One region of the Marinobacter sp. V032 genome, then DNA from elsewhere that is predicted to be linked to it. Evidence: predicted binding sites of a transcription regulator. Region 1 holds the regulator's gene; each other region holds the start of a gene.

Region 1 (9,688 bases):
CAACGGCTCGCAACTGGCGGAAATGCAGGCTGACCAGCACCTGCGGCTGGAGCAGGAGCTCGAGCGCTCGCGGGATCGCATTCGCGATATTCGTGGGCGTCGTCAGATCAAGCAACCCGTGCCGGACTTCTCAATGCCGGAGGATAACGCGCCTGCTGCGCCTGAACCCCAGCAGGATGCGACCCAGGTTGCACTCGAGGCCATGCGGGCAGAGCTGCACAATCTGCGGGACATGGTCAGCGGTCGTGCGCCCGACTCTTCCGCCACCCAACCCGCATCCGTCTCCAAGGCGCTTGATGCCAGTCAGCAGCGATTGCGTGAGCGTCTGGAAGAGTTCGGTCTTTCGTCCAAGCTGGCGGCGACCCTCTCGCACAATCACGGTTCCGGTCGTCTTGACGAAGGTTGGAAGAAAGCGCTGAGAACACTGGCCGCCGGGGTTAAAACCCAGCAGCAGGAAGTCATTGAAGAGGGCGGTATTGTGGCACTGGTCGGCCCTACCGGTTCCGGCAAGACGACAACTATCGGCAAGATGGCGGCACGTTACGTGTTGCGTCACGGTGCTGACTCAATTGCACTGGTCACTACCGATCGCTACCGGGTCGCGGCCCACGAGCAGTTATTTGTGTTTGGCCGCATACTGAACGTGCCGGTAAGGGTTGTTGACGAAAGCCACTCGCTGGATCAGATTCTTGATGACCTGTCGGATAAACGACTGGTCTTGATTGACACTGCAGGCCTGACTCAATCAGACCGGGGGCACCAGGAGCAACTGAATGAACTTGCTTCCAGCTACCACCCGGTGCGCCCATACCTGGTGCTGGCGGCGACCAGTCAGCCGCGTATTATGAAATCCACATGGCATTGCTATAAGATGGCGAATCCGGCGGGCTGCATCATGACCAAACTTGATGAAGCACTGACACTTGGCGAAGTACTTGGATTTGCTATGGAAACCGGGCTTCGGGTGGCGTACTTTACAGATGGCCAGAAGATTCCGGAGGATATCCATTCGGCGCAGGCCGTATCGCTCGTCAAGTTGGGTGTCGAAAGGTTGCGCGAAGCGCGGGAGCTTGCGCCTGCCGCCGAAGGTGCCTGACCGGAAACAATGATGGCGCAGAAACAGAACGTACAGGGATAAAGTACAGGAATAACGCCGGCTGACAGATATCGGATGTCTGGAGTAAAACAGGCGCGAGACTACAAAAGTAGCTGGCACAGCGCCGGCCATATGGATCCAATTCGTCGTGAGAGACCGCATCCGGTATGAGTAGAGCAAACCCGGTTCAGGTAATCGCCGTATCAGGCGGCAAGGGAGGCGTTGGCAAGAGCAATGTCTCTGTCAATCTGGCTATTGCACTGGCCCAGATGGGGCGCAGGGTTGTCGTACTGGATGCTGATCTTGGCCTGGGAAATATCGACGTACTGCTGGGTGTCACCGCAACGCACAATCTCTCTGACGTCCTGTCGGGGGAGTGCAGCCTGAAGGATGTCCTGGTTGATGGCCCGGGCGGTATAAAAATTGTGCCGGCCTCGTCAGGCACTCAGCGCATGACGCAGCTGTCATCCATGGAGCACGCCGGACTGATTAATGCTTTTAGCGAATTGGGCGATCAGATCGATGTTCTGATTGTTGACACCGCTGCCGGTATTTCCGAATCTGTAGTGAGTTTTCTGCGTGCCTCGCAGGAACTTCTGCTGGTCGTCTGCGATGAACCCACTTCCATTACTGATGCCTACGCCTTGATAAAGCTGATGAATCGGGATTACGGCACCAACCGTTTTCGTATTCTTGCCAATCAGGTACGCAATGAGCAGGAAGGAAAGCACCTCTATGAAAAGCTCACGCGGGTAACCGAACGTTTCCTTGATGTTGGGCTACAATATGTAGGCATAGTGCCTTATGACGAGGCGGTCAAAAAATCGGTGCAACGTCAACGCGCAGTGCTTGACGCCTATCCTCGCGCCAAAGCCTCACTTGCTATCAAGGCGCTGGCCCAAAAGGTGGACGCATGGCCATTGCCATCCTCGCCGCGCGGGCATCTTGAGTTCTTCATTGAACGTCTGGTAGATGCCTGAGACTGTGCCCCATCCCAAGAGCACAGCCGCATGAAGGTCGTCTGAACAATAACAGGTAATCCGGACTCATGACGTTGGTAAAAAGCCTGGGAATCTATAATCGTACCGGCGAACGCGGTCCCCATCAGCTCGTTGAGCAACATGCGCCGCTCGTCAAAAAAATCGCCCTTCACCTGCTCGCCCGTTTGCCGGCGTCAGTGCAGCTTGAAGACCTCATGCAGGCCGGAATGATCGGCTTGCTTGAAGCCGCCCAGAAATACGAGGCAACCAAAGGCGCCTCTTTCGAAACCTATGCCGGCATCCGCATTCGCGGTTCCATTGTTGACGAAATCCGCAAAGGCGATTGGGTGCCTCGTTCCGTCCATCGCAATGCCCGTCGTGTCGCCCAGGCTATCCGCACCGTTGAAAACCGCAAAGGGCGTGAAGCCCAGGATGCTGAAGTGGCGGACGAGCTGGAAATGTCCCTCGACGAATACTACTCATGCCTCGCTGATAGCAGCGGCGGCCGATTATTTAGTCTCGATGAGCTAAATGAATCGGGCGAGCTGCCGATAGACGATGTAGATGCCGTTGCGGATGCGCCCTACGAAAACATTTCTTCAGGTGCGTTTCGCAAGAATCTGGCCGAGGCTATTGATGAGCTTCCCGAGCGGGAGAAGCTGGTGCTCAATCTTTATTATCAGGAAGAACTGAACCTGAAAGAGATTGGTGCTGTTATCGGGGTCAGTGAGAGTCGGGTAAGTCAGATACACAGCCAGGCGGCTTTGAGGCTCAAGTCCAGGCTGGCGGATTGGCAAGACGAATTAAGTACCTGAAATTTTTAGCGTTTGGTAACTAATTTCATACAGATTGCACTGCTCTTAACGAATAGACTGTGCTTTTGGATATGACTGCTAGACTTGGTTGCAAGGTCATAACCCCTTGCATTGCGGACTGTAATCAGTGGAGGTCCCATTGGACAAGAACATGAAAATACTCATCGTGGACGACTTTTCCACGATGCGTCGGATCATCAAGAACCTGCTGCGGGATCTTGGCTTTACCAATACCGATGAAGCCGATGATGGCAACACCGCGCTGCCGATGCTGAAAAGCGGCAAGTATGATTTCCTGGTGACCGACTGGAATATGCCCGGCATGTCCGGCTTCGAGTTGCTGGAAGCGGTAAGGGCTGATGATGCTTTGAAAAGCTTGCCAGTGCTGATGGTAACGGCAGAAGCCAAGCGCGATCAGATCGTTGCGGCGGCGCAGGCGGGGGTCAACGGTTATGTGGTCAAGCCATTTACGGCCGCTGTGCTGAAGGAAAAGATCGAGAAGATCTTCGAACGAATCCAGTCGTAAGCTGAGCGTCGATCATGAGCAAAAAAACGAACAATAAAGGCGCGCTTGATGCTGACGTTGTTGCAAAGCTGCACCTTCAGGCCGATCAGCTCAAAGAGCAGGTTGACGCCGGCAATTATGCTGCAGCGATGGGCCTGATCAACGAATTGAATGATGTGCGCGATCAGAGCCTTTATCAGGAAGTGGGGCGACTGACCCGGAGTCTGCACGAAGCCATTCGCAATTTTCAGATTGATCCGCAGAACGCCGAACAGGACGAAGCACTGTCGAAGATGTCAGATGCGTCCGATCGCCTTGCATACGTGGTGCAGATGACAGGCAAAGCGGCCAACCGCACGATGGATCTGGTCGAAGAGGCGATGCCCAAGGCGCAGGCCATGATCGAGCAGTCGCGAGCCTTTCGCGAAGAGTGGGCAAAGTTGCGCCGGCGTGAAATGAAAGCAGACGAGTTTCGCGAACTCTACCACCGCCTCGATCTTTATTTCGAGAAAACGGCGACTGACGCAGAAGTACTCTATGGCCACCTCTCCGAAATACTGCTGGCTCAGGATTTTCAGGACCTGACAGGTCAGGTGATTCAGAAAGTCACCGCGCTGGTGAAAGAAGTGGAAGATCAGATGTTGAGCCTGGTGGTGATGGCCAGCCATGTCGACAAGATCACCGGCACCGTGCATGAACTTGGCCCCGATGCATCCAAAAAATCGGGTATCGAGAAGGGCGAAGGCCCGCAAATGAATGCCGAAGTGCGCGAAGACGTCGTATCCGGGCAAGACGATGTTGATGACCTGCTGTCCAGTCTGGGATTTTGAGTGAGGATTCCGCATGGCGTTTGATGCTGACGAAGAAATTCTTCAGGACTTTCTGGTAGAAGCTGGCGAGATACTGGAGAAGTTGTCTGAACAACTGGTCGATCTGGAACGCAATCCGGACGACGGTGAGTTGCTGAATGCCATTTTCCGCGGTTTCCACACGGTAAAAGGCGGCGCCGGCTTTTTGCAGCTTGATGCGCTGGTGGGTTGCTGCCATTCCGCCGAGAACGTGTTTGACACACTGCGTAATCGTAAACGCAGAGTGACCTCTGAATTAATGGACGTGGTGCTTGAGGCACTGGACAACGTCAACCTGATGTTTGATCAGGTCCGCAACCAGGAAGACCCTACACCCGCCGCTCCCGAACTGATACAAGCGCTTGACGCGCTGGCCGAACCTGAGGTCGAGGGCGAGTCGGCTGCTGAAGTTGAGGCTGAGCCTGAATCTGTTGTGGCCGAAGAAGCCTCAGAGCCTGAGCAACCGGCTGCCGAGAACGGGGATATTACCGACGACGAGTTTGAACAGCTGCTGGATGCGCTTCAGGGTAAGGATGCGCCGGCAGCAACGCCGGAACCTGCAACCGGTGGTGGCGCAGACGAGATCTCCGATGACGAGTTCGAAAGCCTGCTTGACGATCTGCATGGTAAAGGGAAGCACTCCGGCGGCGCGCCTGCATCAAAGCCTGCGACTGAATCCAGTGCGCCAGCGGCGGGCGGCGACGAGATTTCCGATGACGAGTTTGAGTCGCTGCTTGATGAGCTTCATGGCAAAGGCCAGTTCAAGGCTGCGGCAGCCGAGCCTGAAGCCAGTGCAGCAGGCGGCAACGACGACCTGATCAGCGATGACGAATTCGAGTCACTGTTGGACGACCTGCACGGAAAAGGTAAAAAGCCTGAGGCGCCAAAACCTGCGCCAAAAGTGGCCAAGCCGGCTCCCGAGAAGAAAGCGGAGCCAGCGAAAAAAGTTGAGCCTGCCAAACAACCGGCTGCGCCCGCTGCGCGTGGCGATGAACCCGACGCCAAAACTGCGCCTGCGGCGGCTGGCGAGACGACGGTGCGGGTTGATACCAAACGCCTCGATGACATCATGAATATGGTGGGCGAGCTGGTGTTGGTGCGTAATCGTCTTCAGCGTCTGGGGGGAGCAAGTGAAGACGAGCACATGCAAAAAGCCGTCTCCAACCTGGACGTGGTTACAACCGATCTCCAGTCGGCGGTAATGCAGACCCGGATGCAGCCAATCAAAAAGGTGTTTGGCCGTTTCCCCCGTGTTGTCCGGGACCTGGCGCGAAACCTCAAAAAAGAAATCAATCTGGTGATGCACGGTGAAGACACCGATCTCGACAAAAACCTTGTTGAGGCCTTGTCGGATCCGCTTGTTCACTTGGTGCGCAACTCGGTCGACCACGGCATCGAGCTGCCAGATGTGCGGGAAAAAGCGGGCAAGCCGCGTACCGGCCTTGTCACCCTGTCTGCAGAGCAGGAAGGTGATCACATACTGCTGGTGATTGAAGACGATGGCGCGGGGATGGATCCGAATGTCCTGCGCCGAAAGGCGGTTGAGAAAGGGCTGTTTGAGCAGGATGTCGCAGATCGCCTGACAGAAACCGAATGCTTTAACCTGATTTTTGCGCCCGGCTTTTCAACCAAGGAGCAGATTTCAGATGTGTCCGGCCGTGGCGTTGGCATGGATGTGGTCAAAACCAAAATTGGCCAGCTCAACGGTATGATCAACATCGAGTCGTCGATGGGCAAGGGCTCCCGCATTGTCATCAAGGTGCCCTTGACGCTGGCGATCATGCCGACGCTGATGATCATGCTGGGAGACCAGTCGTTTGCTCTGCCGCTGGTGAACGTGGTTGAGATATTCCACCTTGATCTGACCAAGAAGAACATTGTCGATGGGCGCGAATGTATTGTGGTCCGGGACAAGGTGTTCCCACTGTTCTATATCAAGAAGTGGCTGGTGCATGGCGCCAGCAGTGAGCCTGAAACGACCGAAAGCCATGTGGTCATTGTGGCAATGGGTACCAAACGGGTGGGCTTTGTGGTGGATCAGCTGGTTGGCCAGGAGGAGGTCGTAATCAAGCCTCTGGGCCGCATGCTGAACGGCACCCCTGGTATGTCAGGCGCCACCATCACCGGAGACGGCAGAATCGCACTGATTCTTGATGTACCCAGTCTGCTTCAACACTACGGCTAATCTGATAAGGCTCCTGCATGACGATTTCTGTCCTCGTCGTTGATGATTCGGGTTTTTTCCGCAAGCGGCTGACCGAGATACTGAATGCGTCTGGCAACATTCGGGTTATCGGTGCGGCGACCAACGGTCGTGAAGCCGTTGAGATGGCGGAATCGCTCAAGCCAGACGTGATCACCATGGATTATGAGATGCCGATTATGGATGGCATCTCCGCGGTTCGTGAGATCATGAGCCGGCGTCCGGTGCCGGTGCTGATGTTTTCGTCGCTGACCTACGAAGGCGCCCGGGTCACCCTTGATGCGCTTGATGCCGGCGCTGTCGATTTCCTGCCCAAGAATTTTGAAGAAATTGCCCGCGACTCCAGCGACCTGCAGCGCATCCTGAAAGACCGGATTGTCAGTGTTGCCCGCAGTCGACCCGGCACCAGCGCGGCGCCGTCACCTGCAGCCCGCTCCGCTCCTGGCAGAACACCTCCGCCGCAAGCACCGGAACGACCGGTTGCGCCGGTTCGCCGGGCGTCCGCAGCTGCGAACCCTGAACCGGCGCGCCCTGGCCGGCGGGCGGCACCACGGCACTTCAGTGTTGTGGCAATCGGCACGTCAACCGGTGGACCGATCGCGCTTCAGCGGGTGCTCACCGGATTACGTTCAAATTTTCCTGCGCCCATCGTGCTGGTTCAGCATATGCCTGCCAGCTTTACTCCAGCCTTTGCAGACCGCCTCAACAAGCTTTGCCAGATCGAGGTCCGACAGGCAGAAGACGGCGATAGCCTCAGGCCCGGGCTTGCGTTGCTGGCGCCGGGTGGCACGCAGATGATGATCGAAAACAAGGGGCCTCACGGCCGTGTCCGGATATTGCCGGGTGATGACCGCCTGACGTACAAGCCCTGTGTAGATGTCACGTTTGGGTCCCTGGCTCGCAGCTATCCCGGTAAAACCCTGGGCATCATCCTGACCGGGATGGGCGCCGACGGAAAAGAAGGTTGCCGGATGGTGAAGCAGGGCGGCGGTGTTGTCTGGTCGCAGGATGAGAAATCATCCGTCATTTATGGCATGCCGATGGCTGTAGCGAAGGCGGGACTGAGCGATGAAGTGCTGTCGCTGGAAGAGTTTTGTCCACGGCTGACCGAAGGCGTGAGCTGATGGATTTTCTCAGCATACTGGGTGTCATTCTCGCATTCGCAGCCTTGCTTGGCGGTAACCTGTTGGAAGGCGGTGCTCTTGGTTCGCTGTTCAACGGCCCCGCGGCCCTGATTGTGATTGGCGGTACGCTGGCAGCAACCATTCTGCAAACCTCATGGCCCATACTCAAACGGGCTGCGGGGATCTCTCGCTGGGTATTTGTGCCACCTTATATCGGTCTCGAAGACGGGATCGACAAGGTCATCAGTTGGAGCGTTCGGGCTCGCAAACAGGGTTTGCTGGGGCTGGAAGGGCTGGCAGAGAAAGAACCGGAGAAGTTTGCCCGCAAAGGCCTGCAATTGCTGGTCGATGGTGCGGAACCTGAATCCATACGCAATATTATGGAAGTTGATCTGGATTCGCGCGAACAGAGCGATCTGGAAGCTGCACGGGTGTTCGAAGCCATGGGAGGCTATTCACCAACGATCGGCATCATCGGTGCGGTTATGGGTCTGATTCAGGTCATGACCAATCTGGAAGATCCCAGCACGCTCGGCGCCGGCATCGCAACCGCATTTGTGGCGACGATTTACGGGGTCGCCCTCGCCAACCTGTTGTTTTTTCCTGTTGCTAACAAGCTGCGGTCTATCGTCCGTCAGCGGTCCCGTTATGAGGACATGATGATAGACGGGATTATCGCGATCGCAGAGGGGGAGAATCCCCGCTCCATTGAACTCCGCCTGCGCGGGTTTATCCAGTAAACCGGAGTGATCGCAATGCGGCAACGGCGGCGTAGACAAGAACAGGATATGCATAACAGCGAGCGCTGGCTGATCTCCTACGCTGATTTTATAACCCTGCTGTTCGCATTCTTTGTGGTGATGTATTCCGTTTCTTCGGTCAACGAGGGCAAGTACAAAGTGCTGTCTGAAACACTGACCGGCGTGTTCAATGCCCCCCAACGTTCGGTAGTTCCCATTGCCGTGGGCGAACGCGTTTCTCAGCCCGACAATCGTCCCGACGAGTCCGTTATCAGGCCGCCAGTCGCCCAGTCTCCGGCGAATACCGCCGAGGAAGAAGCGGAGCGAACCGACGCCCTCAGGACAATGGCGAACCAGTTGAGCGATACCTTTGAGGAGTTGATTAATCAGGGGCTGATATCGGTCGAAACCAATGATGAGTGGATCGAACTGACGCTGAGAAACAGCCTGCTGTTCGGTTCAGGCGATGCGGAACCCCATTACGACGCGTTTCCGGTGATTGAGTCTATCGCGAAAGTGCTGGCGGACAAGGACAATGCCATTCGCGTTGAGGGCTTTACCGATGATCGCCCAATCCAGACCCGGGCATTTCCGTCAAACTGGGAGTTGTCCGCTGCCAGGGCGGCAGCGGTTGTGCGTCTGTTGAGCATGAACAAAGTTGACCCGCAGCGCATGGCGGCCATTGGCTACGGGCAGTTTCAGCCGGTGGCGAGAAATGATACGACCGAAGGCCGCAAGCGGAACCGTCGGGTTGTATTGCTGATATCCCGGGATGCCAGTATCAGGGGCGCAGTACGCTAAATTTCGCCCATCCAGGAAGCTGGCACAAAATCTGTATTAGTCCTAAGTAGAAAGCCCGGTTAAAGGCAAATCTTTGCCCTTCATTGGGTAAAGTCGTCAGTGTGGTGTCATAAACGGACGTTGTTTGCCGGCATGAGACCTTTTCCGCTGTCGGGCTTCAATCTTCTAAAGTTTCCGGGGTATCTGTCGATACCCATTCAAGGTCTTCCACGGATTCGGCGGGCTGCAATCTATCGGGCTGGTGACAACATTAGCGGTGTCAGGAGAATTCAACGTGCGAATCTGGGCGGTCGCCAATCAAAAAGGCGGTGTCGGTAAAACAACGTCTGTGGTGACGCTGGGCGGGCTGCTCGCAGAATCCGGCAAACGTGTGCTCGTTGTCGACCTGGATCCCCATGGCTCACTGACCAGCTGGTTCGGCTATGATCCGGATCGTCTCGCCCACAGTGCCTTTGATCTGTTCCAGCATCAGGGAAAAGTACCCGAAGGCTTGCCTGCCCAGCTGCTTCAGCCGACAAGTTGCGAACGCTTGTCGATTTTGCCTGCCAGTGCGGCACTGGCCACGCTTGAGCGCAA
Region 2 (9,688 bases), on a different contig from region 1:
CGCCCAGCAAGCTGTAATAGCACTACTCAACCAAACGGCATCACCATCTTCCAGCACGGCATTACTGTTGATCGTAGCGTCTCAATGCTGCCGGGCATACTGCTAGCAAACCAAGCCTGCCAGGCGGTTGTGGCAATTGACCAACCCTTGCATGGTTTGGCAGGAGCCGCACCTGGCACAGTCGCCGGCCTAACTGAGCTGGATGAGACCACGCTGAAAGCAACCATCGCGTCGCTTTCGCAACCGGTGCAAGATGCGTTGGCCCCAATCGTCAACGCTGACTATATTGGAGAGCGGCACTTTAACTACACTGCAAACGCGTCGCTTCAGCCTGTAGCTGCCGACACCGCTAACGTGTCGTCAGGCAGCCTGTTCATCAACCCGCTAAACATGATGAACAGCAACGACAACTTACGTCAGGGTGTTGTTGATTTATTGAACCTGAGCATTTCTGCACAAATTTTCACACTTGACGGAACTCCGAACACCCTTGCCGGATTGCCTACGCACTTTGTCGGCCACTCTCTCGGCGGCATTTCGGGTACTACGTTCTCAGCACTAGCAGATAACGCAGTACTGAATGGCACACTAAACGGCTTGCTTGACCAAGCAATGTCACCAGTAGACTTCCCATCACTGAACACTGTTGCACTGCACAACACTGGCGGCCAGGTAACCCGGCTGATCGAAAACTCACCAGCCTTCTCCGGCCAGATTCTTGGCGGGCTTGCGCAGGCTGGGGTTAATCAGGGCACAGCGAACTTCGAAAGCTTCTTCTACGTATTCCAGTCAGTTGTTGATTCAACCGACCCGGTATCCTTTGCAAAGGACTTCGGCGATAGCACCACCAGCGTCGCACCGACAAACATCTTGCTGAGCGAAGTTGTGGGCGACACCACCGTGCCTAACGAAGCCAACGTGAACCCATTGGGTAACGCACTATCCGCGCCACTCACCGGCACCGAGCCGTTGATGGCACTGATTGATCTCGGCGCAGAAGATCCAGACGGCAAACTGTCGGACGGCAACGGCGTATCGCTTGTGGAAATGGGCTCAATAGCAGGCGAAGGCGCTTTGCCAGCGGCCTCTTTCTTTGTGGGCACCAACCCTTGTACCGACGCCAATCACGGCACTTTCGTCGCACCCCTGACACCTGCGAATCCTGACGATGCAAGGTGCCCAGCGGGATCAAACACAACTCGCGCGTTCGCCGAAATGGTTCGGCAAACCGTGCTGGCGATCAATGGCGCGCCTGTGCTGACAACCCTTCCGAGCGGTGCTGCCGACACAGCCGTTCTTGGGGAAAGCAACACGGTTGAAAGTGCTCTAGATCAAGATAAATAAAAGCATCATAAGCACCAGCTAGATAGTCTAAAGCTGAACAACCAAGCCCTTTAACGAAAGTTAAAGGGCTTTTTTAATCTCATTTAAAAGCCCCAAAATAGTGCAACGCTTAACACAAAAAACGAACTATGCTTCGCATATAATCTGTAAAGACCCCATTCAATAATAAAAACGGCTGTCTAATGCCCCCAGATCCAGATTTCCCGAACTCAACAACTGAATCCGAAGTATTGTCGTCACATCGCGTCGCAGAAGAGCAACGTCTCAGACTTCGCCGCCTGGGTATGTCGTTTTTGTCATACCAGGTGACGTTTGCTGTGGTTGTCATGTTCTGGTTCCAATCACTATTACCGTTTTCAGTCGTCGTTCAGTTTTTTATCGCGTCACTGCTGATCAACGGTGCCTTTTTTACTCTGATCAAAACCAATTTCAATCTTCGACTGAAAGATCCCGCCCTGACTGCCTTGCAAATTGTGGCATCTGCCATGCCACCGCTATGGGTGATGTACTTTCTGGAAGCGGCCCAGGCGCGTACGATATTTCTGCTGATTGCGGTAGTGCCGGCGCTATACGGTATTCTCGCACTCAAAACCCGTGATTTTTTCGTTGTTGCGGGCTGCTTTGTTCTGGCATATGCCGGGCTTGTCTTTGCACTGTGGATGACAAAGCCGGAAATTCTGGACGTGTCTCTGGAGTTGGTTCAGATATTCGCCTACTTCCTTGTTATGGCGCAGATCGCCATGATCGGAGGCTTCATCAGCGGCCTGCGCGGTAAGCTCAGGAAGAAGAACCAGGAGCTCAAACATGCCGTGGCCCGCATCAATGAATTGGTGAACATCGATGAACTGACCGGGGTCTGCAACCGTCGTAAACTGTTCGCGGTATTAACCGAAGAGGCCAACAGGTTCAGTCGCACCCATGGCCCTTTCAGTGTGTGCATTCTGGATATTGATTTCTTCAAGCAGGTAAACGACACCTTCGGGCATCAGGCCGGCGATCAGATTCTCAAAGAAGTCGCACAAACTGTTCACAAGGGCCTCAGGCAAATTGACTGTTTTGGCCGGTACGGCGGGGAGGAATTCCTGATGATTTTGCCCCAGACCATACTGGAAGGCGCCGAGATAAAAGCGGAACGGGTGCGCGCCGATATCGCCGCGCTGCGCTTCAACGGCATTGAGCCTGAATTCTCGGTCACGATATCCATTGGCGTTGCTCAATGCCGAGAGGGCGAAGACACTGAAGATACCATTGCCCGGGCCGATCAGGCGCTCTACAGCGCAAAGCAGAACGGTCGCAACAGGGTCGCCCGCGAAACACCGGCATCAACCGAGTCGGTACTTACGCAACAAAGCACTAATGGATAGCGCTAGAACGCTAACGACACCTGGCATATAGCGCTGCAGAGTGCCTGCTTCCAACTAAAAAGCCGGCTACCCAAGGGCAGCCGGCTTTCTCATTTCACATCAGTATTACAGCCCGCTATCAGTCGCTGGTAATCGTAGTTTCACCTTGCGGTAGCAGATTCGCCATAATCTCCGATTCAGAGAACAACAGTTTGCGGTAATTCTTGTCAGAATAGCGCTGACTCTGGTCCTCAAAGTACGGTGACATTTCATCACTCGACTGAGAATAGCTCACCAGTCCATAGGCTTCGGGCCCCTGGTCAGTAAATTCCAGACCAAAATGCCAACTAGTGCCGCGCGCAATATTCCATCCTTCCCCTGAGTTACTGGAAAGGCCCGCCGCAAAGCGGCTACCCGACGCGCTGTTGTACTCCGGCGTGTTGATGCGCGGAATGATCGTATCCTCAGCAAAATCTGAGTCGACAACACCAATCGCGTTGAACGCACCGTCTACATTGCCATCACCACCGTGCCAGGGAATTTTTGCCCCCTGAGTCATGGCGCTGGCAAGCGGACTGCCTGGCGGCACGCTGCCTGAAGGCTGGTAATACTGCACATCACCAAGTTTCGCATCGTATGCAATGCCGGCTTCATCCAGCACTGTCAGCCCCGCAGCCAGCGCCTGGAGCATCTGGTCATCCCCTGTTCCTTTGTTGTCTGCAGAAGGGTCAGCGGGGGTATTAACCGGGTCAGCCGAATTGAAGGCGGTTTGCAGATCGTCCGGAAAGCTACGCCTGTATATGTCAATAAAGGCACGGAACGTATGAGCGCCAGTGCTATCAAGCCCGTATGTTCCATTCCAGTTTTTCAAAGCGTCACAGCCTGCAGTCACTGCGCGAGATCCTCCACCCGGCGGCGCAACAACCGGGTCTGCTGGCAGTAACGCCGTGGGTACGGTGACATTCGTGCCACCAATCAAGTCGCACCGTTGCAGAAGCTCACCCAGAAATTGCTCCGAATACCAGGCGCGGTCGTTCCAGATAGCGCCAATGAGATCTTTCGCGCCAAACTTGCCATCCTGCCCCGCCGGTGCCGGCGTATTCACATCCAGGCCGTGATCCATTGGGTTTTGCAGCATTTTGATGCCAAGGCGAGTACGTGGATTAATTTCGGTTTTCTCGGAACCAAACATCGGAGAGTAGCCGGTCAGGAATGCTGCCGGGTTGGTTGACCAGTAACTGCTGTTCGAGTTCTGGACAAAATCCGAACGCAGCAGTTTGGGCTTGGCGTCGTATGGCGCTAGGCCATTACACTCTCCTTCGACCCAGTCATCAAACCCACGAGAACCATCCAGCAAGGTCAGCCCGTTATCGAACAACTGAGCGTAAGCTGCACTGGCACTGCGTTTGAAGTTGATCAACGCGATCGACTTTTCAGACAGGTTGGGCACCGAACTGCTATCGATATAGAAAGCATTACCTTGGTCATCGGCATAGGTTGAGTTGGTCCAAAGCGTGGAGCCACAGTTTCTGAAGACATCCTGGAATTCTTGCAGGTTGGATGCGCGACTCATTTGCAGCCAGGTATCCAGCAGACCACTGGTATTGGCGTTAGCATCGCGATAGGTGTATGCCACCGTTGTGCCTTGGGAATTGACGCCACCCCAGGCCGGCAACCCGCCGCCGGTTACAGCATCAGCTGCCAACATTGGGCCGTACTCGGAAAAATAGAATTTCCGCTCCAGAACCGTTGGGGTTGCAGTACCATTGGCCACCTCAATCTGGAAGGTTTTGCTGGTGATCGGCTTTTCTTCCCCGTCTTTGATATAGGTCATCTCGTCGCCGGACTTGAGCGTCAACTCATACATCGTAAAACGGCGACTGGTGGTAACAGTATGCGACCAGGCCAGGTTTTCGTTGAAATTGATCAGCGGAATGGCAGTACCCAGCAAGCCCGCGCCGTTGATATTCAGATAGCCGGGAACGGTCATCTGCACCTGATACAACCGACGATGGCCCGTATATGGGAAGTGGGGGTTGGCAAGAAGTGCACCCCGGCCCTGCTCTGTCATATCGCCGCCGATACCCCAGGCATTACTGGCAAGACCCGTCTCGTTGTAATTAGTGCGACTTGAGGCATAGCGCTTGGCTTTCTCGGCCACGCCAACTGGATCAAAGTCTTTTTCTGTCATCGACTTTGCAATCACCGGCGTGGGAGCTGGCGACCCACTTGGCGGAACCGCGACAAAAACAGCACCGGTGGCAAAGAGTGCGCCACTCGCGTACTGCCCGACAATGCGATAGTGCGCCAGAAGATCCGTTGGTTCGATTTCCTTGACCCACGGCTGATTGCGGCATTCCGCCGGCAAGTCGGTCGCCGGAGTATCGGCAATATATTTGTTATAGCCCGCGGTAAAGCCATCAATCATTGCGCGGCTTTCCGGTGACAGATTGGCGTAGTCACGTTGGGCACCGCCCAAAATATCCTGTGCTTTATAGGAGAAATCGTTGATGACGTTCATGAAGTCACCGGAGCCCAGTACAGCGTCGGGCCCAAAGTATTTTGATCGCTCACTGCGAGCCTTAACGATAGCTTCCGCCAAAAGACAGACGTTGTCCTGCGCCTGAGCGTAGCCCGAACCGAAGGCAGCTGAAGACAAATCGTCAGCCTTGATATGGGGGACGCCATTTGTCGTGCGCCGTATTGTGGCCTTTAACTGACCGTTCTCAGGCGTTAAAGGATCAACGCTCGCCGAACCCCCACCTGAGGAGCTGTCATCACCACACCCACTCAACAATAAACTGCCTGCAACCGCCAGCCCCAGAACACGAAGGTGCCCCCGAGAGGAGCCACCAAGCCCCAACCTTTTGTATTTCATTGTTATCTTCCATTTTTTGATTGTTGATCTTTAGAAGAGGTCGTCATAGACCAAAGTTCAGGCTAGCAGAAGTCATCAACGGCTCACACAAAAACGTGAGCAATTGTTCAGTCTTTACTGTTTCAGACTGTAACAAGATGATTTATATAATATTTAGGATAGAAAACCATTTAAGCAAGGCTCAGCTTTTTACTATGGGGCGCAAGCTTGAAATGGAGAAAGATAGAAAGATAGAGAGCAAAAGACGTGTTGTGAGCGCAGAGAAGTGACGAGGTTGTCAAAAACCTGGGGAATCTGACGCGCCGCCAGATTCCCCAATCGAACTTTAGCCCGGCTTACGACCTTTGCCGGCCGCAATACGCAGGCGCAGCGCGTTCAGCTTGATAAAGCCGGCCGCATCTTTCTGGTCATAGGCGCCTTGATCTTCTTCGAAGGTGGCAATTTTTTCGTCGAACAGTGAGTCGTCGGATTTACGACCCACGACGTCTACGTTGCCTTTATAGAGTTTCAGGCGAACAACACCATTCACGTGAATCTGGGTCTGGTCGATCAGTGCCTGCATCGCTTCACGCTCTGGCGACCACCAATAACCGTTGTAGATCACTTCGGCGTAGCGTGGCATCAGGCTATCTTTGAGATGCGCGACTTCGCGGTCCAGAGTGATGGACTCGATACCGCGGTGAGCACGCAACATGATAGTGCCGCCCGGGGTTTCGTAGCAGCCACGCGACTTCATGCCAACATAACGGTTCTCAACAATGTCGAGACGACCGATACCATTATCGCCGCCGACCTTGTTCAGTTTCGCCAACACCTCGTGGGGCTTCAACGCTTCACCGTCGATAGCGACGATGTCGCCTTTTTCGTAGGTCAGCTCAATGTAGGTTGGCGTATCCGGGGCTTTTTCCGGTGATACGCTCCAACGCCACATATCTTCTTCGGCTTCGGCCCAAGGGTCTTCCAGCACCATGCCTTCATAGGAAATATGCAGCAGGTTGGCATCCATGGAGTAAGGCGATTTGCCCTTCTTCATCTCAACCGGGATATCGCGCTCGGCACAGTATGCCAGCAGCTTCTCACGGGAATTCAGATCCCATTCACGCCATGGCGCAATAACGTGCACACCAGGCTTCAGTGCATAGGCGCCCAGTTCGAAACGTACCTGATCGTTCCCCTTGCCAGTCGCACCATGAGAGATAGCGTCTGCGCCGGTTTCGTTGGCAATGTCGATCAGATACTTGGAGATCAGCGGGCGGGCGATGGAGGTACCCAGCAGGTACTCGCCTTCATAGACGGTATTCGCACGGAACATGGGGAACACGAAGTCGCGCACGAATTCTTCTCGCAGGTCTTCGATGTAGATTTCTTTGACACCCAATGCCTCTGCCTTGGCGCGGGCAGGTTCAACTTCTTCGCCCTGGCCCAAATCCGCAGTGAAGGTCACTACTTCGCAGTTATAGGTATCTTGCAGCCAGCGTACGATTACCGAGGTATCAAGCCCTCCGGAATACGCCAGTACAACCTTTTTGATGTCTGACATGCCCATGCTCCGCGTCGATCAGAAATGAGTGAATAACGCCAAACAACGCAACAAACTGCCGCTTTTGACGCCTTCATTACTTTAGAAAGGGCGCTATTGTACGGCAGCTCAGCGCTGCATCCAATTGGCAGAAGGAATTAGCGCCCTTTTCAGAGCGCTTTCAGACGTATTCGGGCGTTTTATTGCGGTGGTTCAGCGGTGCTTGGGGCCAGTATCACCCATTTTTTCGGGGATCGGCATCCGCTTCAGCCCTTTGCAGTCCGCGCCGCTCACCTTCCCGCTCAAGCCGGACGGTAGTGCGACGGTTCTCCGCCGGGCGAGACGACGCCGGGTAACGTTCGCCATGGTAACGAGTGATGATCTTCTCGCTGTCGATACCGCCCTGCTGGACGAGGTATTCAGTTACTGCATTGGCCCGCTCTTCTGACAGGCTGCGGTTATGAATGCGGGATCCACTGCTATCTGTGTGGCCGTCGACATAAATTTTGCTGATGCTGGGGTCAGCTTGGATAAACAGGATAATCATATCCAAACGATTGTAATCGGCGTCATTGAGGACAGCGCTATCCAGCGAGAAGTGAATTTTTGAGCGCTGGATCTGATCGTAATTGACCGGCAACAGGCTGGCGACGCAGGTCTGGTAGTCACCGTAGTTTGCGGCGAAATTAATATTGGAAACCCTCACCCGCACCGGATCGCTGCTGTACCAGGCTGTGCGCGTTACCGTTGGCGACATGCCGGACATCAAGCCTTGCACCATCGCCATGCTGCGCAGTGGATCAACCGTTACCGCCCGACGCTCACGGGAAACCGCAACTTTGCCCAGTGGCTGAGGATCAACTCCGGGGCGCCAACTGGGTGCCTCCACCACAAGTTCGCCGTTGCCCGGTTTCATTAATTTGCCGTCGGACTCCAGATAGAATGTCAGCCGTTCCCCGGCCCGGTGCTGGAACACCGCGCGACCATAGCCCGGAACCTGATGCGTCAAGGTGCAACTGAACACCGATGAACTCAGGTACCACTCACTGTTTTCAATGCCGGCACCGTATGTCTGCGCAATGCTACCGGATGCAGGTGCCAGCATTAAAGCGCTGACAACAATAGGGCGAATGATTGATTTCATGCGATATGCCAGGGTTCGCAGGTGTATTGGGATACCTGCTTAACGACCCGGCTCCGGATATCTTTAGTGAGGAGAACAAAAAGTAACACGGTAATCGGATCGTCATCAGACCAGCGCGATCAGGGCCAGGCCTTCCGGGTATCAAGACAGGGCAATTCGTCCCCGGTGTCTGATATACTGCGCAGCACCAGACTGTGACCAAGGAACCCTGCGCTAACGATGTCCACTACGCTGACGATTACCCGACCTGACGACTGGCACCTTCACGTGCGCGATGGTGACGCACTTGCCGACACCGTGCCGGCTTCCGCCCGCTGTTTTCGTCGCGCGATCATCATGCCTAACCTGGTGCCGCCGGTTCTCAATGCTGAGCAGGCCATCGGGTATCGCAACCGCATTCTCGCGGCTCTGCCGCAGGGAGCCGATTTTGATCCGCTGGTCACGCTGTATCTCACAGAGCAAACCACTGCCGCTGATATACACGCCGCAAAAACGGCAGGTGTTGTAGCAGCCAAACTCTACCCGGCCGGCGCAACTACCAACTCGGCCTCGGGCGTCACCGATATTCGCAACATTGACGCCGCACTACAGGCCATGAGCGATAGCGGCATGTTGTTGCTGGTACACGGCGAAGTAACCGATGCCGACATCGATATTTTTGATCGGGAAAAGGTGTTTCTGGAACGCGTCCTCGCCCCGACTCTTGAGCGCTTTCCCGACCTTAAGGTGGTGCTCGAGCACATCACCACTGCGGACTCCGCCGAATTTGTGACCAACAGCACAAGCAATCTGGCCGCCACCATTACGCCCCAGCACCTGCTGTACAACCGCAACCACATGCTGGTCGGAGGCATTCGCCCACACCTCTACTGCCTGCCTATTCTCAAGCGCCAGCGCCATCAGCAGGCCCTGCAGGATGCCGTTGTAAGCGGCGACCGCCGCTTCTTTCTCGGTACGGATTCAGCCCCGCACGACACCAGTAAGAAGGAAACAAGCTGTGGTTGCGCCGGCTGTTTCTCCGCCAGCAGCGCCATTGAGTTATACGCAGAGGCATTTGAAGATTTGGGCGTGCTGGACAAGCTTGAAGCCTTTGCCAGTTTCAACGGCCCTGATTTCTACGGCCTGCCACGCAATACCGATACCATTACGCTGGTGCGTGAGCCCTGGACAGTGCCGGCTACCCTGCCGCTGGGTTCGGGCACAATTACACCATTGCGTGCCGGCGAGTCTGTTCGCTGGCGCCTTGCCTAAAATTCGCTAACAGTAAGGGTCTTCAGTGACTGAGGAAGAGAATCTGACCTCCCCCATGGCCGCACGTTTTCGCGGGTTCCTGCCGGTAGTCGTAGACGTCGAAACCGGCGGTTTCAACTCACAGACCGATGCCCTGCTGGAAGTGGCCGCCGTTCTGATCGAGATGGATGACGACGGTATGCTGCGTCGCGGCGACACCATCGCTTACC
Region 3 (9,688 bases), on a different contig from region 1:
TGGCTGATATGAACCTGGGCAGTGAACTGGACTGGGTGCGACCGGAAGAAATCACTCGGGATCAGCTCCTTAAAGTACACCCGGAAACCTATTTACGGCAGCTCGATATGATGCAGCCAACCCAGGGCCGGGTTTTCACTGATCCTGACACCGCGATGATGCCCCATACCCTGCGTGCTGCGCGGCTCGCTGCCGGCGCCAATGTGCAAGCCGTTGATATGGTGCTGTCAGGCCAGGCAACCAACGCCTTCATCGCGGCGCGACCACCGGGTCATCACGCTGAGCGCGGCAAATCGATGGGGTTCTGTTTTTACAACAACATCGCGCTGGCAGCGTACCATGCCCTCACCTTTCATGGACTTGAGCGGGTTGCGATAGTGGATTTTGATGTGCACCAGGGCAACGGTACCGTCGATATCGTTCAGGGAGATGAGCGAATCCTGATGTGCTCCAGCTTCCAGCACCCTTTCTACCCACACTCCCACGTGTACCGTCAGCCCGAGAACATTATCAATAGCCCTATCATGGCGGGCACATCAGCCAGCGATTACCGCAAGAAAGTGGAAGCCGACTGGTTGCATAAACTTCAGGATTTCAAACCGCAACTGGTGCTGGTCTCGGCCGGTTTCGACTCTCACAAGCTCGACCCGATGGCGAATCTTGAACTGGAATCGGCGGATTATCGCTGGTTGACCGATATGCTCACCAGCGTCGCTCATGACACGGCGAATGACCGAATCGTCTCAACACTCGAAGGTGGCTATCATCTAAAAGCACTGGCAGAGGGTACCGGTGCGCATCTGGAAGGATTGGTTGCGGCGGGTTAGGCACAAAAGCGGAAGTTCCCTATCAGGAGCTTCCGCTTTCAAACAGACCTGCCAGTGCTTTGAACTCAGACAGCAGCCTGCTGCTGATTCCCCGCTGCCTGCTCACGAATGCCATCCCAGCCATCTTTAACCTGGCGCAGCAACCGGCCTACTTCATCCAGCTTACCCGCATCGTTGTGACGATTGGCTTCGAAAAGGGTCCGCTCCATATAGTCATACAGCCCTTCAAGATTAGCAGCCAGTTCCCCGCCCTTTTCGAAATCAAGAAAACTGCGCAGACCGCCGATAATCTCGATTGCCTTGCTGATCAGGCGACCTTTGCCTTCGTAGTCATTTGCCTGCATGCGGGCCTTGGCCATATTGATTCGCTCCAGGGCACCGTTATACAAAAGCTGAATCAGCTTGTGCGGGTCCGCATCGGTGATGCTGGTCTGTGTGTTAACGCTCTGGTAAGCCTGCAAACCGTTCATAAGTAACCTCTGCTACGATCCTGTGCGCGGATCAATTGCTGTTGTTCTGTGGTGCCAGCGCTTCAAGCTGCTGGGTAACGTAATCCCGAGTGCTGTTGAGCTTGGCAATCAATGAATCGGCCGCCGAGAACTGGGCAACCAGCCGCTCCCGGTAGGACTCAATACGTTCATTCAACTGAACGCGATCTTCAGCGATGCTCGCCAGTTCGTCCTGCAGCGTGTCTGTGCGCGTTTCAATAGCGCCATCCGCACCAACAATGCTGGTGACCAGATCGACAGCCCTGCCACCGACACCCTCTATAAATGTGAAACTGCCACGTGGACCTGTTGAACCACCGGTAATCTTGATCTCGAGTCCCGCTGCCGAGCCGTTGCCATCAACGAAAAGGTTTTGCCCTTCGCCGGTGGCTTGCTGTCCGCCGACAGTACCGGCCACATCTTTACCCGGAGTACCGGTCTGGACGCTCAGGCCAAGATCAGCCGCGCTATTGGTATCAACGGCCGTAAGGCTGACGTTTGAATTGCTGCCATAAGAACCGGATGAGAATGACAACGCCCCTGTTGCCGCATCCACACCAACCGTGATGGACTTCCCCGATGCACTTAAAGCGCTGCTGTTATCAAGCTGAGACTGAATCTGTGTAGCAAGTTCTTCACGGGTATAGGTACCGGCTGCCAACTTGATACTTACCGAGGTTTCACCATCAACCTTGAATGAGAGCGCATCATTGTCATCATTGATCGTAACGTTACCAGTGCCAGCACTCGCGCCCTGAAGCGAACCTTGTGTCGCGATCTGGGTAATGTTGACAGCGAAATCGCCGGCTTCTGTGTTAATTCCGCTACGGACAAATTCGATCTGCTCATCCGATGCGCGGCCCTGCTCTGCGAACAATGCGGTCACATCGTCTGGATTCTGTTTCAGCTGCGTCTCAAATTTCTCGCGATCAAACGTCAGTGCACCGGTTTTGTAGTCGGTGGTAATGCCGACATCGGCCAGCGTGCGTACCGAGGCATTTTCGAGGCCAGGCACCACACGGGTTAACACCTCACGCATCTGGCTCTGAATGGTTCGAATCGTCGCATCGCCGGATAACAACCCACCCTGCTGGGTTTCCGAGTTGTAACCCGACAGCGCCTTGACGGTGTCCTGCAGTGTGTTGAACTTCTCAACGAAGGTAGCCACGCGATCTGCAACTGCAGACGTGTCCTGTGCAACTTTGACTGTTGAGGTAACCCCTTCAGCCTTCACTTCAAAGGACAAGCCGTCGATGACGTTTTCGATGGTGTTGGTCGGCCGGGAAATCGTGATGCCATTCACCTGAACCACGGCATCCTGAGCAGCAACGGTTTCGGTCAGATTGCTGGTAGTGGCGTTAAACGCAAACTGGGACAGGCCCGAGGCGTCCGTGTTGTCGCTATCTGAATCATTAACAGTGATTTCGATGGCGTTGTCGATGCCGGTCTCTTCAGACGACAGCACCAGGCGGAAACCGTTACCGGTATCAACAACACCTGCGGTCGCACCCACGCCGGCGTCATTGATCGCGTTCGCCAGACCTTGCAGCGTATTGTTGGAACCGTCGACTGTGATGGTTTTGGATTCGCCACCGACATTCAAAGTGATCGATCCGGTGCCAATCGATGTCGCATCTTTGTCGGCAAACGTACCGGAAGCAAGCGACTGGGACTGAGCCAGACTGTCGACCTTGACCGTGTAATTGCCGCGGCTCGCTTTCGAACTGTCCAGCGTCACTGTGACGTCATCATTTGAAGACGAAGCAGAAAAAGATTTGAGATTGTCAGGCGAACTCAGCTGACGCATGGGCAGGCGCAGTTCTGTGACGGCACTCTTCAGTGTGCCGTAGGCTGAAATAAGAGCCTCCGCGCGCTGCTGATTAAAGTCCAACCGGTTATCTGACGTCTGACGCTCAGCCGCAACCAGCTGATCAATCAAATCTGACGTCAAAACCCCTGAACCAATACCGACTGAAGAAATACCTGCCATAACGAATGCCTCCTCAAGAAGGCGTGCTACCCATTTAATTACGTATCGGCGGCTAACGGCAAAACTTTGCCTCCGACCACCGCATTTTTGTAACAAACTGTGCCGGCCAATAAAAATATAGTACGCCTGACCCGCTTGAGCCGCCACGTCGCGATCAACACAAAGGTTATTTGCGCCTCTGCTATATAAAACCGGCCAGAGGCCTATGACCTTAGCCCGTTTAAAAACAAAACACCGCCGGCTTCTCACGAAGGCGGCGGTGCTGAAATACCGTCATTTAATACCGGAATGCAACCGGCAAGGCTTCACACTTCGATATTAAATAACGTCAGCGGTTCATCCTGCTGCAATTTTTCTGCCAACCTCAAAGCCACATCATCAGGAATCTGGCGAATAACTTTGTCCGTCTGCTGATCAACAACCCGGACAATGGTCTTGCCTGAGCCGTTATCGACCTCAAAATGAAGATCGCGCTGAACGGTTTGCACAAAGTCATTAAGCTGGGATACCGCCTGATTGAGCGATTCCCCCTGCACCTTCTGCTTATCCTCCTGCGCTGATGCCGATGTTGTCGGCGGCGCCAGGGACATCACAGTCGATGCGGCTGACTCCTGGACTCGAGCGGAAGGCTTGACTCCTTCTGCCTGAGGTGACGTGGACGCCCGAGCCGGTACCTTGGTCGAAACCAGGGTCAGATCCGTGCTGTTCAGGTTTACGTCATTCATAGCTCACCTCACTCTCCAGAAACGGCGGAAGCCGGCTCCCCTCTATTTAGAGTGGAAGCCGGCCGGTGCCGCTATGCCCCTGTTACTGCAGGAGAGACAGAACCTGCTGTGGACGGGCGTTAGCCTGTGCCAGTACCGAGATACCTGCTTGCTGCAGTACCTGAGACTTGGCCAGCTTGGCGGTCTCTGAAGCGAAGTCCGCATCCAGAATCCGGCTCTGTGCTGCTGACAGGTTCTCAGAAGTAGTCGCAATCGCATCGATAGTCGATGTGAAGCGGTTCTGGATCGCACCCAAATCAGCTCGCTGGCTGTTGATAGTGCTCAGAGCTGCGTCGATAGTGTCGATTGCAGCGTTAGCGCCCTCGGTAGTGGTGATGTCGATGGCCGCTACCGATTGCAACTGCCCGCCTTTAGCCGCACTGATAACTTCGGCACTAGCACCGGAAACGCTAAATGCACTAGATGAGCTGTATTCAACCGCACCAGTGATCAGCGTATTGTTTGCAGCGCCATCCAAATCCGTTGTAGAACCAACAGTGGTGCCGTCAGGGTCAAGGACATTTACGGTTACACTTGTATCTGCTGAATCGGTCGTGAAGTTCTGAATCGCGACATTTGAACCAGTAGAATTTTCAAGTTTTATCGTATCGTTTTCTACAACTGCAGTAACACCAGTTGTCGCGGATGCATCGTTGATGGCTGCAGCCAAGGTGCCCAAATCTCCGCCACCTACAGTTGCCGCGATGCTAACACTTTTCCCTTCATCACCAATCAAGTCAAAACTAACCGTTCCGTCACCGATACTGCTCAAAGTAGCTGAAGTGCTCGCTTTCGCTTCTACGCCAGTACTAGCCGTCTTCGCATTTACTGCTGTCGCGATGTCGGCTGCAGAAGCACCAGCTCCGATCGCAACTGTTTCGGAAGCACCGTTGCCTGAGATGGTGAGATTTTCTCCCGTTACACCGTTAGTGGTGGGCGCAGTTGCGTTGGCCGCTGTCGCATTTCTCAGAAGCGTCCCTTCAGAGTCAGCAGTGTAGTTACCGATATCAGTACCGCGAGCACTGCTCAAAGATACGTTGATAGTCTGGTTAGCGTTAGCGCCAACCTGGAACTGGGCGTTAGCGAAATCACCGTTCAGCAGCGTTTGGCCGTTGAAGTTGGTGGTGTCCGCAACACGGTTCAGCTCAGCCTGCAGCTGGGTAACCTCAGCCTGCAGTGATTTACGGTCTGAAGCAGAGTTGGTGTCGTTAGCTGACTGTACTGACAGTTCACGGATACGCTGAAGCAGATCGCCTGCCTGACCCAGAGCGCCTTCAGCAGTCTGTGCCAGCGAGATGCCGTCGTTCGCGTTACGCTGAGCAACACCCAGGCCACGAACCTGTGTATCAAAGCGTGAAGAGATAGCCAGACCAGCCGCATCGTCTTTGGCTGAGTTGATACGCAGACCTGAAGACAGACGCTCAAGAGCCTGATCAGACAGTGACTGAGATTTGCTCAAGTTGTTCTGAGCGGAAAGTGATGCAACGTTAGTGTTGATACCGAGAGCCATGATGCTTCTCCTAAACCTGTTTAGTTTCTCTTGAAAGAGGTCAGGCGCCCGGTCATTTGGTTTGGTACGCCGCCCTGCTGAAATGCTTAACGGCCCTGATTAAGAATCCTTTAGGTGGGTTTAGCGATTATATTGTTAAAGAATGTAATTCCCTCTCAACATCCTCTAAAAGCGGGGAATAAAGCGGCAATGCTCTGCCGAATTTCCGTCGCCCCGTCGCTCAAACCCGCTTCATTAAAAACCTGAAAATCAATATTTTTCAATATATTAAAAACAAAAAACAAAAACTGGCACGATTTAAGCTTTAAGCCCTGCAAACGGTAATTCCATGAATTCAGGCCGGTAGGGCGTCCTTTTGATCGGGCACTTGGCTTCCGGCTTCTCTTTTAGAGTAAGGAGAACACCATGCCTCAGATCATCAATACTAATACGGCGTCGCTGAATGCTCAGCGCAACCTGAACAGCACCCAGCGTGATTCGGATACAGCATTGCAGCGCCTTTCTTCAGGTCTGCGTATCAACTCAGCCAAAGACGATGCGGCTGGTCTGGCGATCTCCGAGCGCTTCACGTCGCAAATAGATGGCCTCAACCAGGCTATCCGTAATGCCAATGACGGCATCTCGCTGGCACAGACCGCAGAGGGCGCGCTGGGCGAATCAGGCAATATTCTGCAGCGAATCCGTGAACTGGCTGTTCAGTCGGCCAACGCCACAAACTCGGCCTCTGACCGTCGTGCTTTGCAGTCCGAGGTCAACCAGCTCAAGCAGGAACTCGAGCGCGTTGCGACGACAACCGAGTTTAACGGGCTGAAGCTGCTGGATGGCTCGTTCCAGGCGCAGAAATTCCAGGCTGGCGCCAACGAGAATCAGACAATTTCAGTATCGATTGCGGGCGCCAAAACCACCGATCTGGCAAACAATACCGCTGATGCCGCCAACACAACGGCTCGCGTGGGCACCGGCTCCTCGCTGGCAGCTGCGGCTGATGCCACTGCAGCAAACGGCATCGGCGGGCAAGACCTGACGATATCCAGCTCGCTAGGCAATGCCACGGTGACAATTGCCGCCGGCGATACGGCGGCCGAGATCGCAGCCAACATCAACAGCAAGATCGAGACAACAGGCGTCGAAGCCAAGGCGCGGACAACTGCTGAACTCTTCAATCTCGGCGGCACTGGCACCGTCTCCATGACAATTTCCAGTGGCGGCGAGAAAGCCACTGTCTCTGCACAGATTGATGACGTCACTGACCTGAGCCCTCTGGCACGAGAAATCAATTCGGCTGCGGGTAAAACGGGCATCACCGCCGAAGTACAAGATGGTCGCCTGATATTCACTCAGGAAGAAGGTAAAGACATTCTGGTTGAAGATTTTTCAACCAATGCCGGTACCGCAACCGCAAGCTTCAAAGGTGAGGCAGAAGCCGATGGCGACGCGATAACACTGAGTGGCGCACCTGCCTCGACCACCGACAGCACCCGTGTCTCAGGTCAGATCACCTTTGACTCGTCATCCAGCTTTGCAGTGTCATCAAGTATTACAGCTGCAGCTGGCAGCATTCTCGATACCGCTGCGGCGAATACAGCAGTTGGTTCCACAACTGAAGACGTGAGCGGTATCGATATCAGCACCTTCCAGGGTGCTACGGATGCACTCGCAATTGTAGACGCAGCACTCGAATCCATCAGTGGCATTCGAGCTGATCTCGGTGCGGCACAGAACCGGCTGGAATCCACTATCGCGAATCTGAGCACCACGTCCGAGAATCTCTCGTCCGCCCGCTCCCGTATCCGCGATGCGGACTTTGCTGCCGAAACCGCAGAGCTTGCCCGTACCCAGGTACTGCAATCTGCCGGCCTGTCGGTACTGGCCCAGGCAAATGCCCGGCCACAGCAGGTATTGCAGTTGCTGCAGGGCTAATTCCGCAGGCAACAGGCACCCACAAAACGGTCAGCACTTGCTGGCCGTTTTTTTGTTTCAAGCCCCGCCAACTTCAGACAATCCCATTAATTATTAAATAGTTAAAAGCATTCCTCTCAGACCAATAACTGGCACACCTTTCGCTACACCCTCATTAACCACTGCATAAAACATTCAACACTGCAGATTATTGCCGCTTCAGATAAACGCGGCGCGGAACAGACGAGGTGATCCATGCACGCTCAGCATCAAACTCAACAGTCAGTACAGAACAAGGCCGAGATTGCCCGCCTGTTGCTTCAGGCCAATGACGCCTATGGCGAATCCAACAACCCTCGCCAGCGTTACGCGCGTCGTCTTGAGGCCCGGCAGGAGAGCCGCGAGCTGCTTGAGAAGATTGCGACCATGGCGCCTGATAATGCGGCAGTCTACGGCCTGCTGGGCCGGATCGAAATGGACGAGGGACGGCTGGATCGCGCACAGCTGCTATTTAACCAGAGCCTGTCGATTAATCCGGACCAGGCCCAGCAATACACCAACCTGGGCTACTGGGCGCTGACATCTGACCGCCCTGCTCTGGCTGAGCAGTATTTTCAGGAAGCCCTGAACCGTGACCGGCAATCCGCCGCCGCCTTCTGCGGCATTGCCCATGCCAAGCGCCAGCAGGGCCAGTTTGATGTAGCCTATCTGCACTACCGCAAACTGGTTCAGCTTGATCTGAACTGGCCGTCGGTTTTCAGCGGCATGGCCACCTGCGCCAGCCATCTGTCAGTTGATCGTGCCGATACGGAACTGGCTCAGGATGCCATCCGGTTGCTGCAGCGTTCAGATTTGCCGCATCAGGTCCTGGGGGGCTTCGTCGCGGGGATCATCCGCCAGCAATACGATCTGGACAACCCCGCTGCCCGCATCATTCTTGATGCCGCCAGTGATGATGAACTGTTGCTGCTGGCTCTGGAAAAGACCCTGATGCCGGATGTCGCGGTTGAAGACCTGATTACACTGCTGCGTCACGCCATTCTTGTTGAAGTTGCCCAAACAGCAGACTTGCGTGAAGAATTGCATCGCCTTGTCATGGCACTTGCGCTTTACGCCGATCGCACTGGCTACGCACTGCTGACCGGCGAGCAGGAATCCGCGCTGGTGGATACGATCAACAACAGCATCGCCGCCCAGTTTGCGCTGGGAGAATCCATGAACGCGATCGCAGGATCACTGATGATCAGTGCCATGTACGGCGCTCTTTTTCATCAGTCATTCGCGCCGTCAGTCGGCCAGTGGAATCTGACCGAGTGGCCCGTCGGCCTGCAATCATTGATGGCCGCCAGCTACTATCACCGGGCGACTGAAGAATCCATCAAGCAGCAATTCGACGAGAAAGCAGGCGAACTTGCACTGGCCCGCGCCGATGTGCCACAAGCCTGGCCAAGCTGGACCCGACTGACGACTCACCCTGAGACCAGCCTCAAATCACTGATGAAAGTGCGACTGGGCCTGGACGACATCGCCATGCCGGAGACCGCTCGCATCATGATTTGCGGTGCAGATTCCGGTCAGCGCGCGCTGGAACTGGCCACTTGCCTCAACGATGTCGAAATCATCGCCGTGGATGAGTCACTGTCCAACATCGCCCGAGCCGGTCGCCAGGCTCAGGATCGGGGGCTCGAGAACATCGTGTTCTGGCCCTGGTCACTGGCTCAGCGCTTTATCGCCGACGGCCACAAAGTGCAGTGGATCGAGATTGGCCGCCTGCCATCGACAGCAATGACCGAGACATCCCTGGCCGCCATTATTCAGGACGCAGCCGCACAGGATACCGTGGTGCACCTGCATACCTGCCCGACCGGACAGCTGCCCGTCGACAGACACCTGCGGGAACTGATTGAACAGCATGATCTGCCTGCAACGAGCGCATCACTGCGTCGGTTACGCCGAATGGTATTGAATAATGCGCAGGATCCGGTTTGGGCCGATCTGCTTAAAGAGGAAGACTTCTTCGGACTGGGCGGCTGCCATAGCCGATGGTTCCGGCCGCAGGATAGCCGTCAGCTCGAGACTGTGATGGCCATGCTCTGCAACGAAGTGGACTGGAAACTGGTGCGTGCCCAGGACAATGATGGGCACACGCTGTCACTGGGCCCGGTTCAGAAACAACTGCATGCAGAAGCCTCGGGCAACAGCGTGCAGAG

The links. The regulator FliA, encoded in region 1, starts transcription of late flagellar genes. The targets are predictions, from matches to a motif close to CTAAAGTTTNNNNNNNNNNNGCCGNTAA.
Region 2: ACUN9X_RS09320 (flagellar protein MotY) is a predicted target of FliA. The motif match lies at 8,268-8,295, and genes of this name have one in related genera.
Region 3: ACUN9X_RS09220 (flagellin N-terminal helical domain-containing protein) is a predicted target of FliA. The motif match lies at 5,666-5,693, and genes of this name have one in related genera.

The regions. Positions count from the first base shown of each region.
Region 1 is NZ_JBQXYE010000004.1:51,333-61,020, reverse strand. Features, by position in the region: gene flhF (flagellar biosynthesis protein FlhF) at 1-1,096, shown strand, start outside; gene ACUN9X_RS16130 (MinD/ParA family protein) at 1,264-2,076, shown strand; gene ACUN9X_RS16125 (RNA polymerase sigma factor FliA) at 2,145-2,891, shown strand; gene cheY (chemotaxis response regulator CheY) at 3,031-3,417, shown strand; gene ACUN9X_RS16115 (protein phosphatase CheZ) at 3,432-4,226, shown strand; gene ACUN9X_RS16110 (chemotaxis protein CheW) at 4,240-6,429, shown strand; gene ACUN9X_RS16105 (protein-glutamate methylesterase/protein-glutamine glutaminase) at 6,447-7,571, shown strand; gene ACUN9X_RS16100 (flagellar motor protein) at 7,571-8,311, shown strand; gene motD (flagellar motor protein MotD) at 8,327-9,112, shown strand; gene ACUN9X_RS16090 (ParA family protein) at 9,387-9,688, shown strand, end outside.
Region 2 is NZ_JBQXYE010000001.1:2,030,821-2,040,508, reverse strand. Features, by position in the region: gene ACUN9X_RS09340 (MECDP-synthase) at 1-1,344, shown strand, start outside; gene ACUN9X_RS09335 (GGDEF domain-containing protein) at 1,527-2,708, shown strand; gene ACUN9X_RS09330 (penicillin acylase family protein) at 2,827-5,565, opposite strand; gene ACUN9X_RS09325 (argininosuccinate synthase) at 5,891-7,105, opposite strand; gene ACUN9X_RS09320 (flagellar protein MotY) at 7,320-8,228, opposite strand; gene pyrC (dihydroorotase) at 8,448-9,479, shown strand; gene rnt (ribonuclease T) at 9,535-9,688, shown strand, end outside.
Region 3 is NZ_JBQXYE010000001.1:2,004,312-2,013,999, reverse strand. Features, by position in the region: gene ACUN9X_RS09240 (histone deacetylase family protein) at 1-827, shown strand, start outside; gene fliS (flagellar export chaperone FliS) at 893-1,297, opposite strand; gene fliD (flagellar filament capping protein FliD) at 1,329-3,305, opposite strand; gene ACUN9X_RS09225 (flagellar protein FlaG) at 3,611-4,030, opposite strand; gene ACUN9X_RS09220 (flagellin N-terminal helical domain-containing protein) at 4,113-5,579, opposite strand; gene ACUN9X_RS09215 (flagellin N-terminal helical domain-containing protein) at 5,985-7,499, shown strand; gene ACUN9X_RS09210 (tetratricopeptide repeat protein) at 7,734-9,688, shown strand, end outside.